Regions from separate parts of the Mesorhizobium sp. M7A.F.Ca.MR.176.00.0.0 genome, predicted to be linked through region 1. Evidence: predicted binding sites of a transcription regulator. Region 1 holds the regulator's gene; each other region holds the start of a gene.

Region 1 (4,204 bases):
GCGCCGGCAAATCAGCCTGACATCACTGCCTCGCCTGCGCCACAGCGTGAACACGGCGGCGAGCCTGGAACTCGACCGGGGCGTGGCCTTCCTGCTGGTGCCGGTCTGCCTGGCGATCGGAGCGATCGGCTATTTTTCGCTGACGGCTGAACCCGACTTTGCGAGACCTGTCGCGGTTGTCATCTTGACGGGGATTTGTGCGCTGGTCTCGCGCTCATGGCCAAAGACCCATCTGTGTTTCATGGCGGCGCTTTTGTGCGCCCTAGGACTGCTTGCTGCCAAGGTCGAGACGTGGCGTGCGGGCACACAAATGTTGGGCTCGGAAATCTCGACGCAGGTGACCGGCCGCGTCGTCTCGCTCGACCGGATGGAAACTGGCCGTATCCGGCTGACCATCGACGTGACATCGACCGCAAGACCGAAACTGCGCTATGCGCCGGAACGGGTGCGGCTTTCGGCACGCAAGATCCCGGCTGACGTGACCGCAGGCTCCCTCATCACTGGATATGCCAAGCTTTTGCCGCCGACCGGGCCGGTGCGGCCGGACAGCTATGATTTCTCCTTCGACAGCTATTTTGCCGGCATCGGCGGCAGCGGGTTCTTTCTCGGCAACCCCAAGCTTGTCGTCAGCGATGGTGGCGACATGTCGCTGCCGGCCCGAATTTCCTCTAGCGTGGAAAATGCCCGCGAGGCCATCGCCGACCATATCAGGGCGAGCGTCGGCGGCGCCGAAGGCGAGATCGCCGCGGCGCTGATCGTCGGCGTGCGCGCCGGCATTCCCGATGACATCAATGAGGCGATGCGACGTACCGGCATCTACCACATCATCTCGATTTCGGGACTGCACATGGCGCTGGTCGCAGGCACCATCATGGGCTTGCTGCGCGGCGCCTTCGCGTTGTTTCCCGACTTTTCCGCGCGTCGCCCGGTCAAGAAGTATGCCGCCGTCGCCGCACTGTTCTCGATCGCGGCCTATCTCATCATCTCTGGAGTCGTCGTTGCCGCCGAGCGCAGCTTCATCATGCTGGCGGTGATGCTGATTGCCGTGCTGTTCGATCGAGCAGCACTCACCATGCGCAATCTGGCGATCTCGGCGATCGCCGTCATCGTGGTGTCGCCGCATGAGGTGGTCGGCCCGAGTTTTCAGATGTCGTTCGCCGCGACCGCGGCTCTGGTCGGCGCCTATGCCGGCTGGGCCGTTCACCGCGCGGGAAAAGCAAGACCGCCGCCCCCAAAGCGATCCATGCCCGGTTTCCTGACGCGAAAGTTCGTGCTCGCGGCAACCGGCCTTGCCATGACCTCCATCATCGCCGGCAGCGCCACGACGCTGTTTGCCATCTGGCATTTTCAGCGTGTGTCGCCGCTCAGCCTGTTCGCCAATCTGGCGGTTATGCCGATCGTCACCGTCGTCATGTTCCTGGCTGTCGCAAGCGCGCTGCTGATGCCTTTCGGATTGGATTGGCCGGCCCTCTACCTGATGGGCAAGGGTCTGACGGTGATGATCGCCATATCGGGTTGGATCTCCGAACGTTCGCCTGTCGATGCGGTTGGGCTGATTTCGCAGCAATCTGTCCTGCTGGTGACAATTGCCCTAGTCATCGCGACAATGGCGACAACTTGGCTGCGGCTCGCTGCTCTGCCATTCGCGCTGGCAGGCTTGCTGACCGTCTCGGATACGCGCACGCCGGATGTGCTGATCTCGGAGGACGCCCGACTGGTTGCCTTGCCGATCGGCGGTGGCGAACTCGCCGTCAGCCGCGCTCGGCCGAACGAATTCACCGTCGACAACTGGAAACGCGCACTAATATCCGAAACCATCGTCGTGCCGGAGGTGTTCGACAAGGGCGACGGGCAATTCGACGTCGCGGATGCCGTTGAGCTACCGCCGGGATCGCCGTTCTATTGCACCTCAGGCGTCTGCGTGGCCAGGCACACGTCCGGTGCGATCATTGCCTATGTCGAGGACCGCAAGGACACCTGGAAAGCCTGCGGTTTCGCCGAGCTGATCGTCATCAATGACGCCACCGCGTATGACGCCTGTCACAACCCGCTGGTTCTCGTCATCACCAAGCGGCAACTGGCTCGCAAAGGCAGTGCCGCGATCTTCTTCGATCGCCAATCGGCGACCACGCCGGCGACGATCAGCTTCGCCGTGGACAGCCCATACCGGCCCTGGCATGCGCAACGCAAATTCTCGCGCGAGGCGAGGGGGCTGCCACCCTTCAAGAGACCCGAGAAGCCAGTGGCTGAAACGCAGCCGCCTCAGTAGCGGCGGATCAGGCCAACGAGCTTGCCTTGCACCTTGACCCTGTCCGGCCCGAAAATACGGGTTTCATAGGCTGGATTGGCGGCTTCGAGAGCAATCGAAGCGCCCTTGCGGCGGAACCGCTTCAGCGTCGCTTCCTCTTCATCGACCAGCGCCACGATGATCTCGCCGGGGTTCGCCGTGTCGGCATTGCGGATGATGACGGTGTCGCCGTCGAAGATACCGGCCTCGATCATCGAGTCGCCCTTGACCTCCAGCGCATAGTGGGCACCGCCCATGATCATGTCCGGCGGCACCGAGATCGAATGCGTCTGATGCTGGATGGCATCGATCGGCACACCGGCGGCGATACGGCCCATGACCGGGATCGACACGGCGGAGACCGCATCGTCATCATTGCCGGGCGAGGGCATCCGCGAAGGCGCCGGCTTGATCTGCCGGCCAAGGGCACCACCCTGACCGAGACTGCCCTGGATGACGCTTGGCGAAAACTTCTTTGCCGCGTTGAGGCCGGGCGCGATCGAGTCCGGCAATCGCAGCACTTCCAGCGCGCGTGCCCGGTTGGGCAACCGGCGAATAAAGCCGCGCTCCTCAAGTGCGGTGATCAGCCGATGAATCCCGGATTTGGAGGCAAGGTCGAGCGCCTCCTTCATCTCGTCGAAGGATGGCGGAATGCCGCTCTCCTTCAGGCGTTCATGGATGAACATCAGCAGTTCATGTTGCTTGCGTGTCAGCATGGCGGCCCCCAGATTACCTGAAACCAGAATCGAAAAACAAACCCAGAACAAACACTATCTGTTCCAGTTGTGTTCTGCAACCGTTTAAAGTTTAATGAATTTGTTAAGGCTGCTGAAATTATTTGGGCTTGCCAGCGGGTCGCGATCGACAGGCGCCAACCACGGCAATGCGCCTGCTCACATTGAAATCATTATGGTTAATGACCTGTGGCTCATCCTCGACCCAAGGCTTGGCATCATCTGCCGATCGACCTCCACAAGGGACGCTATCAATCTTCGGGACGTTCGTTTGCCGTGAACGAAACGGAGCCAAAACGCCAACGTCTGTTGGCATTTGTGGCTGGAATTCAGCCCTCCGTCATCCGCCGGGCAGTGAGGGCGGCGACGGCAAATCGCGGAGATCGTTGCGTCAGGTAACGGCTTCCTTGACGGCGAAACGCTGGTCCTTCCATGCGCCCGTGCGCAGAATATCCTCCAGCACCTCAACCGCCAGCCACACATCCTTGTAGCCGACATAGAGCGGCGTGAAGCCGAAACGGATGGTCGATGGCGCGCGAAAATCACCGATGACGCCGCGCTCGATCAGCGCCCGCATGATTTGATAGCCGTGATCGTGAAGGAACGACACCTGGCTGCCGCGCCTGGTCGCGTCGCGGGTGGTCTCCAGCGTGAGGCCATAGGCGCCGCACTTTGCTTCGACGAGCTGGATGAACAGTTCCGTCAGCGCGACGCTCTTTTTTCGCAATGCCGCCATGTCGACGTCGTTCCAGATGACAAGCGCGCCTTTGAGCGCCCGCATCGACAGGACCGGCTGGGTGCCGCACAGAAAGCGGCGGATACCGGTGCCGGCAACATACCCCCGTTCGAAGGCAAAGGGCCGCGCATGGCCCCACCAGCCGCTGAGCGGCTGGCTGATATCGCCGTGATGGCGCTGCGCGGCATAGATGAAGGCCGGTGCGCCCGGACCGCCGTTGAGGTACTTGTAAGTGCAGCCGATGGCGAAATCGGCATTTGCCTGATCGAGCTCGACGGGCAGGGCGCCGGCGGTGTGGCATAGATCCCAGACGATCAGCGCTCCGGCCGCATGAGCCTTGCGCGTCAGCGCCGCCATGTCGCGCAGTTCACCCGATTTGTAGTTGACGTGGTTGACCAGCACCACCGCGACGTTTTCGTCGATCAGCTCTTCGATGGTGGGCGCGTC
Region 2 (4,204 bases), on a different contig from region 1:
GATTGCGGAGAAGCCCAGGAGCTTGGCCGCGACCACCAGCTCCTCCGGCTTGGAGGCGCCGCGCAGGAAGGAGAAATTCGACTGGATGCCGAACTCGGCATAGGGGATGACGGTCAGCGCGTTCATGCGAAGACACCATGCATGAACCAGCGCGGCGGGACCTGCGTGTTGCCATAAAGACCTTGCCGGTAGAGCCAATAGCGGCGACCATCGGCGTCCTCGATACGGAAATAGTCGCGCGTCGATGCCGCCTCGTCGCTTGGCGCTTCCCGCCACCATTCGGCGGCGATGCGTTCTGGCCCTTCGGCACGCGTGACCCGGTAGAGCGCGCGGCGCCAGCGGAAGTTCAACGGTGGTCCTTCCGGCATTTCAGTGGCCGGCACATCGATGGGTTCGGGCGAGCGGAACAGCCGGATTGGCCGTTCCGGCGGAAAAATGGTTTGTGGTGCCTGCAGCCTGCCGGGCTTTTTCGGCGGCGTGGTCCGGCGCGGCGCTTCGGTGAAGGGGATCGTGGCGACGGCGCGCTCCGGCAGATGGCTCTCGACCGCGACCGGCCGGAGAACCGCGCCCTCGCCGAGCCGGGCGCGGATGCGGTCGGCGAACAGCGCGATATCGGCACCGTCGTCGGTCGTTTCGCCAGTCAGATCGGCCTGCTGCATGTCGAAGGTGGCTGCCGCCAGCACCGAGAGCCGCACCAGATCGAAACCATAGCCGGCATCGATATCCTGCTCGAGCGCGGCCAGCCTCTCATGGAACAGTTTCTGGATCAGCATGGGTTCGCGCATCGGCCGCGAGGTGCCGATGGCGATGCGGCTGACGGCGCCGTCGACGCGGAAGAGCAGCAGCGCCAGCGTCCTGGCACCCTCGCCGCGGCGTTCGAGATCGGTTTTCAAGGTCGCCGCCAGCATGCCCACCAGCCGTTCGATGTCCTCGGTCAGGGTGACGGGTTCGGCGAGGTGGCGTTCGACCGAAAGCGGCGCGACGGGAAGGCGCGGCGACACCGCTTCGTCGAGACGGCCAAGCGCCTGGTCGAGGCGCAGGAGCAGCAAGGCGCCAAAGCGGCGGGCGAGCGGCGCGCGCGGTGCCGCCATGACGGCGCCCGCCGTGCGCAGGCCGACGCTTTCCAGGCTGGTGCGGGTCGCCGGCTCGATGCGCAGTGCGGCCAGCGGCAGGGGTGCCAGCAGCGCTTCCTCCTCGCCTGACACAATGATGCGGTCACTGCAAAAGCGTGCCGCCGCCCAGGCCGCGCCAGGCGTCGCGGCAAGCCCGGCTCGGACATCGAAACCCTGATGGAAGAAGCGCGACAGGATCTCGTCCAGCATGGCGCGTTCGCCGCCGAACAGATGGGTGCAGCCGGTGACGTCGAGAAACAGACCGTCCGCCCCGTCCAGCGCCACCAGCGGCGTGTAGCGGTCGCACCAGTCGGCAAGGCCTTCGAGCAGGCGGCGGTCGGCTTCCGGATCGGCCTCGACAACGTCGATCGACGGATGCATGGCGCGCGCATCGGCAATGCCCATGTCGCGCTTCAGGTGCAGGGCCTCAGCCCGCTCGTCGAGGGCCGAGATGCGCTGCGCGTTGCGGTCTCGATGGCTGATCACGAGCGGCGGGTGAGAGGGGTGATCCGACGGCCGGGAACGCCAGGACCGCCCCAGACGCTGCCGCAGGATCCTTTCCACTGCCAGATAGGGAAACCACAGGGACAGGATTCTTTGCCCGGTCTCTTTCCCCGCCTGTTCTTTCATCGAATGCGAGTTCATCGGGGTTCCACTCCAGTGTGAATTGTCCAGGCAGGGCCGTGCGGCTTTTGCCGATGTTGAGGGCAAAGGCCGGGCGGCCGATCGAGCCGGCGAGCGGCCCGGCAATGGTGTTGCGCGGCACCGCCGGCGCCGACGTGACAATCAGGCGAACAGGTGCCGCCGTCGGCTCGGGCTCGGCCGCCTGCCGCAGCAGGAACACCGGCCGGCCGGCGCCTTGCGCCCTTGCATTCAGCCGGCGCGTCGCGGTCAGGTTCAGCCGCTGCGGATTGCCGCGAATTTCCAGAATGACGGCGGCGAGCGCCGTCATCCGGGCCGCCTCCTCGGCGACCCACAGCGCATCGACAAGCTTTGGCGCCTCGGAAAACAGCAATTGCTCCGGCTCGATGCCGAACGCGGCATGAAGCCCCCTGGCATAGGGAAAGCCCGCCTCGCGGAAAATCTCCGATGTGCCGATCCACAGCACCGGCAATCCCGGCGTTTGCTTGAGGATCAGGCTGATGAGCGACAAAGCGAAGCCGGCGACGGCCCCGGCATCGCGGGTTTCCAGCCCATGGATTTCGCTCAGGGCGGCCTTCGGCAGACCACCACTCAGGGCGGCATCAAGACGCTCGACGCCGATGGGCAGGAACGCATCCGGCAACGCCGCGGCAATGCCGCGCCTGACGATTGTGAGATCGGTGTTGACGTCAGCATCGAAGGTCGCGGCAGCCGGCGCAGCCAAGCGCTCGGGCAGCGTTCCCTCGATTTTCGCGATCTGGCGGCGCAGGGCAAAAACAGTCTCCCGCGCCACGGCGGTCATCGCCATGACGGTCAGCTTCCACTCACAATTGTTCCTGTTATGTTCCTATAGATTCCAGAGGCCGTCGGAAGAGTCAAGCGGAGTCATGGGGAATTTATTCCTCTCCGCATGGGTGGCGCAGGCGCATCGGCCCGTTCATTTGCCGATTCCGGTGCGAAAGCCTATATGCCGGGATCAAAGGACAAAGCATGGCCCGCATCTACAAGACCCGCACCTGGCACGACGAACTCTCGCCCTCGATGGACGAAATGGAGTTCCTGGCGCTGGAGGCGTACGCCCATCTGCCGGAGGATTTCCGCAAGCTGACCGGCGAGATCGTCATCCAGATCGCCGAGTTCCCGACCGACGAGATCATGGACGATCTGTCGCTGGAAACGCCCTTCGACCTGCTCGGCCTGTTCGAGGGACGCGGCATCGCCGAGCGCTGGAACCCGCAGACCGGCGAAGGCCCGAACCGCATCACGCTCTACCGCCGCGCCATCCTCGACTACTGGTCCGAAAACGAAGAGACACTGGGCGACATCGTCACCCACTTGCTGATCCACGAGATCGGCCACCATTTCGGGCTGTCGGACGATGATATGGAGAAGATCGAAGAGGCGGCGGAGTAGCCCCGCACCTTCGTCATCCTAGGGCGGAGCAAGGAGCGGAGCGACGCGCGCAGACCCTAGGATCCATGCCGTGATGTTGGTACAGTGCTCCGGCGGTGCCGTACTGAAAGCTTACAATAGGTTTCGGTGAAAACAGGCTCTAATCCTGATCTGCTATGCCCCTCGGCGAAGGTCACGGCATGGATCCTAGGGTCTCCGCAGTCGCTTTGCGACTGCTGCGCCCTAGAATGACGAAGGGAGGCGTGACGATGGAACGTCAGAGCTTTGAAAATGTGTGGGACGCGCTGGAAGATACTCCGGCCGAGGCCGCCAACATGACCATGCGCTCCAACTTGCTGATCGCGATTGAACAGCGGGTGCGGAGTTGGAACGCTACCCAGGCCGAAGCAGCCGAGCGGCTCGGAATCACGCAGCCGCGCCTTAGCGACCTCCTCCGGGGCAGGATCGCGAATTTCAGCCTGGATACGTTGATCAACCTTGCGGCACGGGCCGGACTTACCGTGCGCCTCGATATCGCCGAGGCTGCCTGATTAGTGGTGGGTTGCGGCGCTACTGTCCGCGAGCACTAAGCCGCAGGTAGGCATTTGCACCCTGCTTCCTGCGTCACGTGAATTGTCCATTCCTATCCAGTCGGTCCAGAACTCAGCGGCGGCAAGGGTTCTTGGGATCTCGCTTCAGATACGTTGGCCATTCGGCTGATAAAAAGATGCAGCGCCTTGCGCACGGCGAGCGATGGCGGCTCGGACGGATGCCACTCCGGAAAATGACCATCAACCACCATTCGTGCCAACCCATAGACAAAGGCACGAGCGGCAAGAACCAGATGATCGAAGTCCGTGTTCGCAGCCAGCCGACCCTGGTGTTGCGCCTGAGTCAGCAGGTCGATCATCTTCCGGCGAATGGCCTCATTCTGACCGCGAAGACTGTCCGACGCGTCGAAATCAATCAGCGTTCGGGAACTGATAATCTGGAAATGCGTGGGATTGGCGATCGCCCACTCCAGATAGCCTTGTCCGATTGCTTCGAAGGCCACGATG
Region 3 (4,204 bases), on a different contig from region 1:
CCGCACCCAGCGCACCTGCCCGGTGTTAAGGTCGAGCGCGGTGATCGACGACGAGAACTTCTCGACATTGGCACTGCGCCCGGCGCCGAGCTGGTCCGGCGTCTGGTTGCCGAGCGGCACGTAGAGCAGGCCGAGCTTCTCGTCGGCGCTCGGCGTCGACCACATGTTGGGCGAGTTGGCGGTATAGGTCTGGCCGGCCGGCAGCGGCGTCGTCTGGTCCGGATTGCCGGAATCCCAGTTCCAAACTAGCGCGCCGGTGGCGGCGTCGTAGGCGCGGATGACGCCGGACGGCTCCTGCGTCGAATAATTGTCGTTGACCGCGCCGCCGACGATGATCTTGCCGCCTGAGATCAGCGGGGCCGAGGTCGAGTAATAATAGCCCGACTTCGGATAGGGCATGTTGGTCAGAAGGTTCAGCGTGCCGCCCTCGGCAAAAGCCGGGCAGATCTGCCCGTTGGCGGCATCGAGCGCGATCAGCCGCGCGTCCGAGGTCGGCAGGTAGACGCGGGTCGCACAGGGCTGCCCGGCGGCGCCGGCGGCATCGGCGTAATAGGCCACGCCGCGGCAGGTCTGGTGCTGGCGGTCCTTGTCGAGCTTGACCTTGGGATCGAAGCGCCATTTCTCCTTGCCGCTCGCGGCATCGATTGCGATGGCGAAATTATGCGGCGTGCAGATGTAGAGCGTGTCGCCGATCTTCAGCGGCGTCACCTGATAGGTGGTCTCGCCGACATCGTCGGGACCCTTCACGTCGCCGGTCTGGTAGGTCCAGGCGGGCTGCAGCTTGGCGACATTGTCCGGTGTGATCTGGTCGAGCGGCGAATAGCGCTGGCCGAACTGCGTGCGGCCGTAATAGTGCCATTCGCCGGCCGGCACATCATTGCCGAGATTGGCGTTGGCGACCACCTTGTCGGTGCCGAGTTCGCCGGCAATATCCTTCGGATCCGAAGTCATCGAATAACCGGCGACGGCTAATGATGCCAGCACGGCAAGGATCAGCGGCGCGCGTGCGTCAGGACCGACAAGACCCCGCCTCGCCCACGGCATCAGCAGCCACAAAGCGAGAAGCACGATGATGCCGCCGCGAGGCCCGAGTTCCCACCAGTCGAAGCCGGTTTCCCAGACCGCCCAGGCCAACGTGCCGAGCACGATCACCGCGTAGAGCCACAAAGCAGTCGACCTGCGCCGGTAAAGCAGCCAGGCGGCGATCAGGAAGGCAAGGCCAGCAACGACATAGTACCAGCTGCCGCCCAGCATCGCCAGGCGGATACCGCCGCCGCCGAGTGCCAGGCCGATGAGGAAAAGAATGAGGGAGGTGATGGTGACAGCCAAGATGATACTCCTTCGACTGTTGCGCTTTGCGGCGCTGCCATGGCAACCCGGCATTGCGTCGCTGCCCGAAGCACAACTTTCTCCCGACGGTCCCGCCTGTCAAGCATGGGCCTCAAGCGCAGGCGGTAATGGTCCATCGCCATTGGGATAACATCGACCGCACTGGGAGCGTGGGCAGCAATCGGGCACTTTAGCGGAACAAAACGTAGACAGTTCTGGTCTTTCCCCACCGAATCACTACATTCGGGGCAATGTCCGGCTTTTCCGAAGACATGCCCTTTTTCGACGAACCCAATGCGCGGCCCACGGCCCCGTCGGGCATCGCCGCGCGCGCCATGGCTGCCCGCAGCGGTCAAAACAACGCACCCGACTACCTGAAGGGCCTCAACCCGGAGCAGCGGCTAGCTGTTGAAACCACCGAAGGTCCGGTTCTGGTGCTGGCCGGAGCGGGCACCGGCAAGACCCGCGTGCTCACCACCCGCATCGCCCACATCCTCGCCACCGGCAAGGCGTTCCCGTCGCAGATCCTCGCGGTGACCTTCACCAACAAGGCCGCGCGCGAGATGAAGATCCGCATTGGCGTGCTGATCGGCGAAGGCAATGTCGAGGGCATGCCATGGCTCGGCACCTTCCACTCGATCGGCGTGAAGCTGCTTCGCAGACATGCCGAACTCGCCGGTTTGCGCTCCGACTTCACCATCCTCGACACCGACGACGTCGTGCGGCTGATCAAGCAGTTGATCCAAGCCGAAGGTCTGGACGACAAGCGCTGGCCGGCCAAGCAGTTCGCCCAGATGATCGACGGCTGGAAGAACAAGGGGCAAGGCCCGGCCGACATCGCCGAGGGCGACGCCCGCGCCTTCGCCAACGGCAAGGGCCGCGAACTCTACAAGGCCTATCAGGAGCGGCTGAAGACGCTGAACGCCTGCGATTTCGGCGACCTGCTGTGCCACCCGATCCGCATCTTCCGCGCCAATCCGGACGTGCTGAAGGAATACCACAGGCGCTTCAAATACATCCTCGTCGACGAGTATCAGGACACCAATACCGCGCAGTACATGTGGCTGCGCCTCCTGGCGCAGCGGCCTCAAGGCAAGCCGATCTCCCCCCTTGAGGGGGAGATGTCCGGCAGGACAGAGGGGGGCGCCTCGCGCCGACAGGCTGGAGGGACAGCGCCCCCCTCTGTCGCCTCCGGCGACATCTCCCCCTCTAGGGGGGAGATTGGGCGCTCTTCGGCCGAAACCCGCGCCACCGTAAACATCTGCTGCGTCGGCGACGACGATCAGTCGATCTATGGCTGGCGCGGTGCCGAGATCGACAACATCCTGCGCTTCGACAAGGATTTTCCCGGCGCCACCATCATCCGGCTGGAGCGCAACTACCGCTCGACCGCGCACATCCTTGGCGCTGCCTCCCACCTCATCGCCCACAATGAGGGCCGCTTCGGCAAGACGCTGTTCACGGACCGCAACGATCCCGAAGACGGCAAGGTGCATGTCCACGCCGCCTGGGATTCCGAGGAAGAAGCGCGCGCCGTCGGCGAGACCATCGAGACCTACCAGCGGCAAAAGCACAATCTCAACGACATGGCGATCCTGGTCCGCGCCTCCTTCCAGATGCGGGAGTTCGAGGACCGCTTCGTCACGCTCGGCCTCAACTACCGCGTCATCGGCGGCCCGCGCTTCTACGAGCGCATGGAGATCCGCGATGCGCTGGCCTTCTTCCGCGTCGTCGCGCAAGGCGCCGACGACCTCGCCTTCGAGCGCATCGTTAATGTGCCGAAGCGCGGCCTGGGCGAAGCCACCATCCGCCAGATCCACGACACCGCGCGTGCGCTGCGCATCCCGATGCTGGAGGCCGCCGCCAAGCTCGCCGAAAGCGACGAGCTGAAGCCGAAGCCGCGCGCGGCCTTGCGCGAAGTGGCCGCCAATTTCGAGCGCTGGCAAAAGGCCCTGGAAACCACACCGCACACCGAACTCGCCGAGACCATTCTCGAAGAGAGCGGCTACACCGACATGTGGAAGAACGACCGCTCGGTCGAAGCGCCCGGCCGGCTGGAAAACCTGAAAGAGCTGATCCGCTCTATGGAGGAGTACGAATCGCTGCGCTCCTTCCTCGAGCATGTCGCACTGGTCATGGACGCCGAGCAGAATGCCGGGCTCGACGCCGTCTCGATCATGACGCTGCATTCGGCCAAGGGCCTCGAATTCGAGACCGTCTTCCTGCCCGGCTGGGAGGAAGGCCTGTTCCCGCACCAGCGTGCGCTGGATGAAGGCGGCCGCTCCGGGCTGGAGGAAGAGCGCCGCCTTGCCTATGTCGGCCTGACCCGCGCCAAGAAGAACCTGCATCTTTGGTTCGTCTCCAACCGCCGCATCCACGGCCTGTGGCAGTCGACCATCCCGTCGCGCTTCCTCGAAGAATTGCCGAACGCCCATGTCGAGGTCGCTGAAAGCGGCAACAGCTACGGCGGCTACGGCAATTCCTATGGCGGCGGTTCCTTTGCCTCCGGCCGCGGCGGCCAGGGCGCCGGACGGCAGAACCCCTATGGCGCCTCGCGCTTCGACACTGTCGGCGCCGACGCCGAAAAATCCGGCGCCTTCTCCAACACCTATGCCACACCGGGCTGGCAGCGCGCGCAGGCCAACCGCACCGAGGCCACCGACCGCAATTGGGGCTCGCGCTCCGGCCATCAGGTCGAGCGCATCGGCTATGGCGAGACGGACAGCGGCTACGGCGCCGGCCGCACTTCGGTCAAGGGCCGCACCATCGACGGCGAACTGGTCGCCAAATCCGTCGCCGACAAGCCGTCCCCCTTCAGCGTCGGCGACCGCGTCTTCCACCAGAAATTCGGCAACGGCAACATATCGGCAATAGA

What was found. Region 1 encodes LexA, which represses DNA repair genes until DNA is damaged. Its sites were predicted from a motif close to TGTTCNNNNTGTGTTCNG; they were not measured.
Region 2: EOB59_RS31455 (metallopeptidase family protein) is a predicted target of LexA. The motif match lies at 2,586-2,603, and genes of this name have one in related genera.
Region 3: EOB59_RS13020 (UvrD-helicase domain-containing protein) is a predicted target of LexA. The motif match lies at 1,524-1,541, and genes of this name have one in related genera.

The regions. Positions count from the first base shown of each region.
Region 1 is NZ_RZTC01000015.1:37,417-41,620, forward strand. It holds gene EOB59_RS07765 (ComEC/Rec2 family competence protein) at 1-2,269, shown strand, start outside; gene lexA (transcriptional repressor LexA) at 2,263-3,003, opposite strand; gene kynU (kynureninase) at 3,413-4,204, opposite strand, start outside.
Region 2 is NZ_RZTC01000157.1:2,342-6,545, reverse strand. It holds partial or broken gene EOB59_RS31470 (error-prone DNA polymerase) at 1-126, opposite strand, end outside; gene EOB59_RS31465 (DUF6504 family protein) at 123-1,598, opposite strand; gene EOB59_RS31460 (hypothetical protein) at 1,540-2,562, opposite strand; gene EOB59_RS31455 (metallopeptidase family protein) at 2,745-3,167, shown strand; gene EOB59_RS31450 (XRE family transcriptional regulator) at 3,416-3,697, shown strand; gene EOB59_RS31445 (TetR/AcrR family transcriptional regulator) at 3,790-4,204, opposite strand, start outside.
Region 3 is NZ_RZTC01000031.1:28,663-32,866, reverse strand. It holds gene EOB59_RS13025 (glucose/quinate/shikimate family membrane-bound PQQ-dependent dehydrogenase) at 1-1,329, opposite strand, end outside; gene EOB59_RS13020 (UvrD-helicase domain-containing protein) at 1,581-4,204, shown strand, end outside.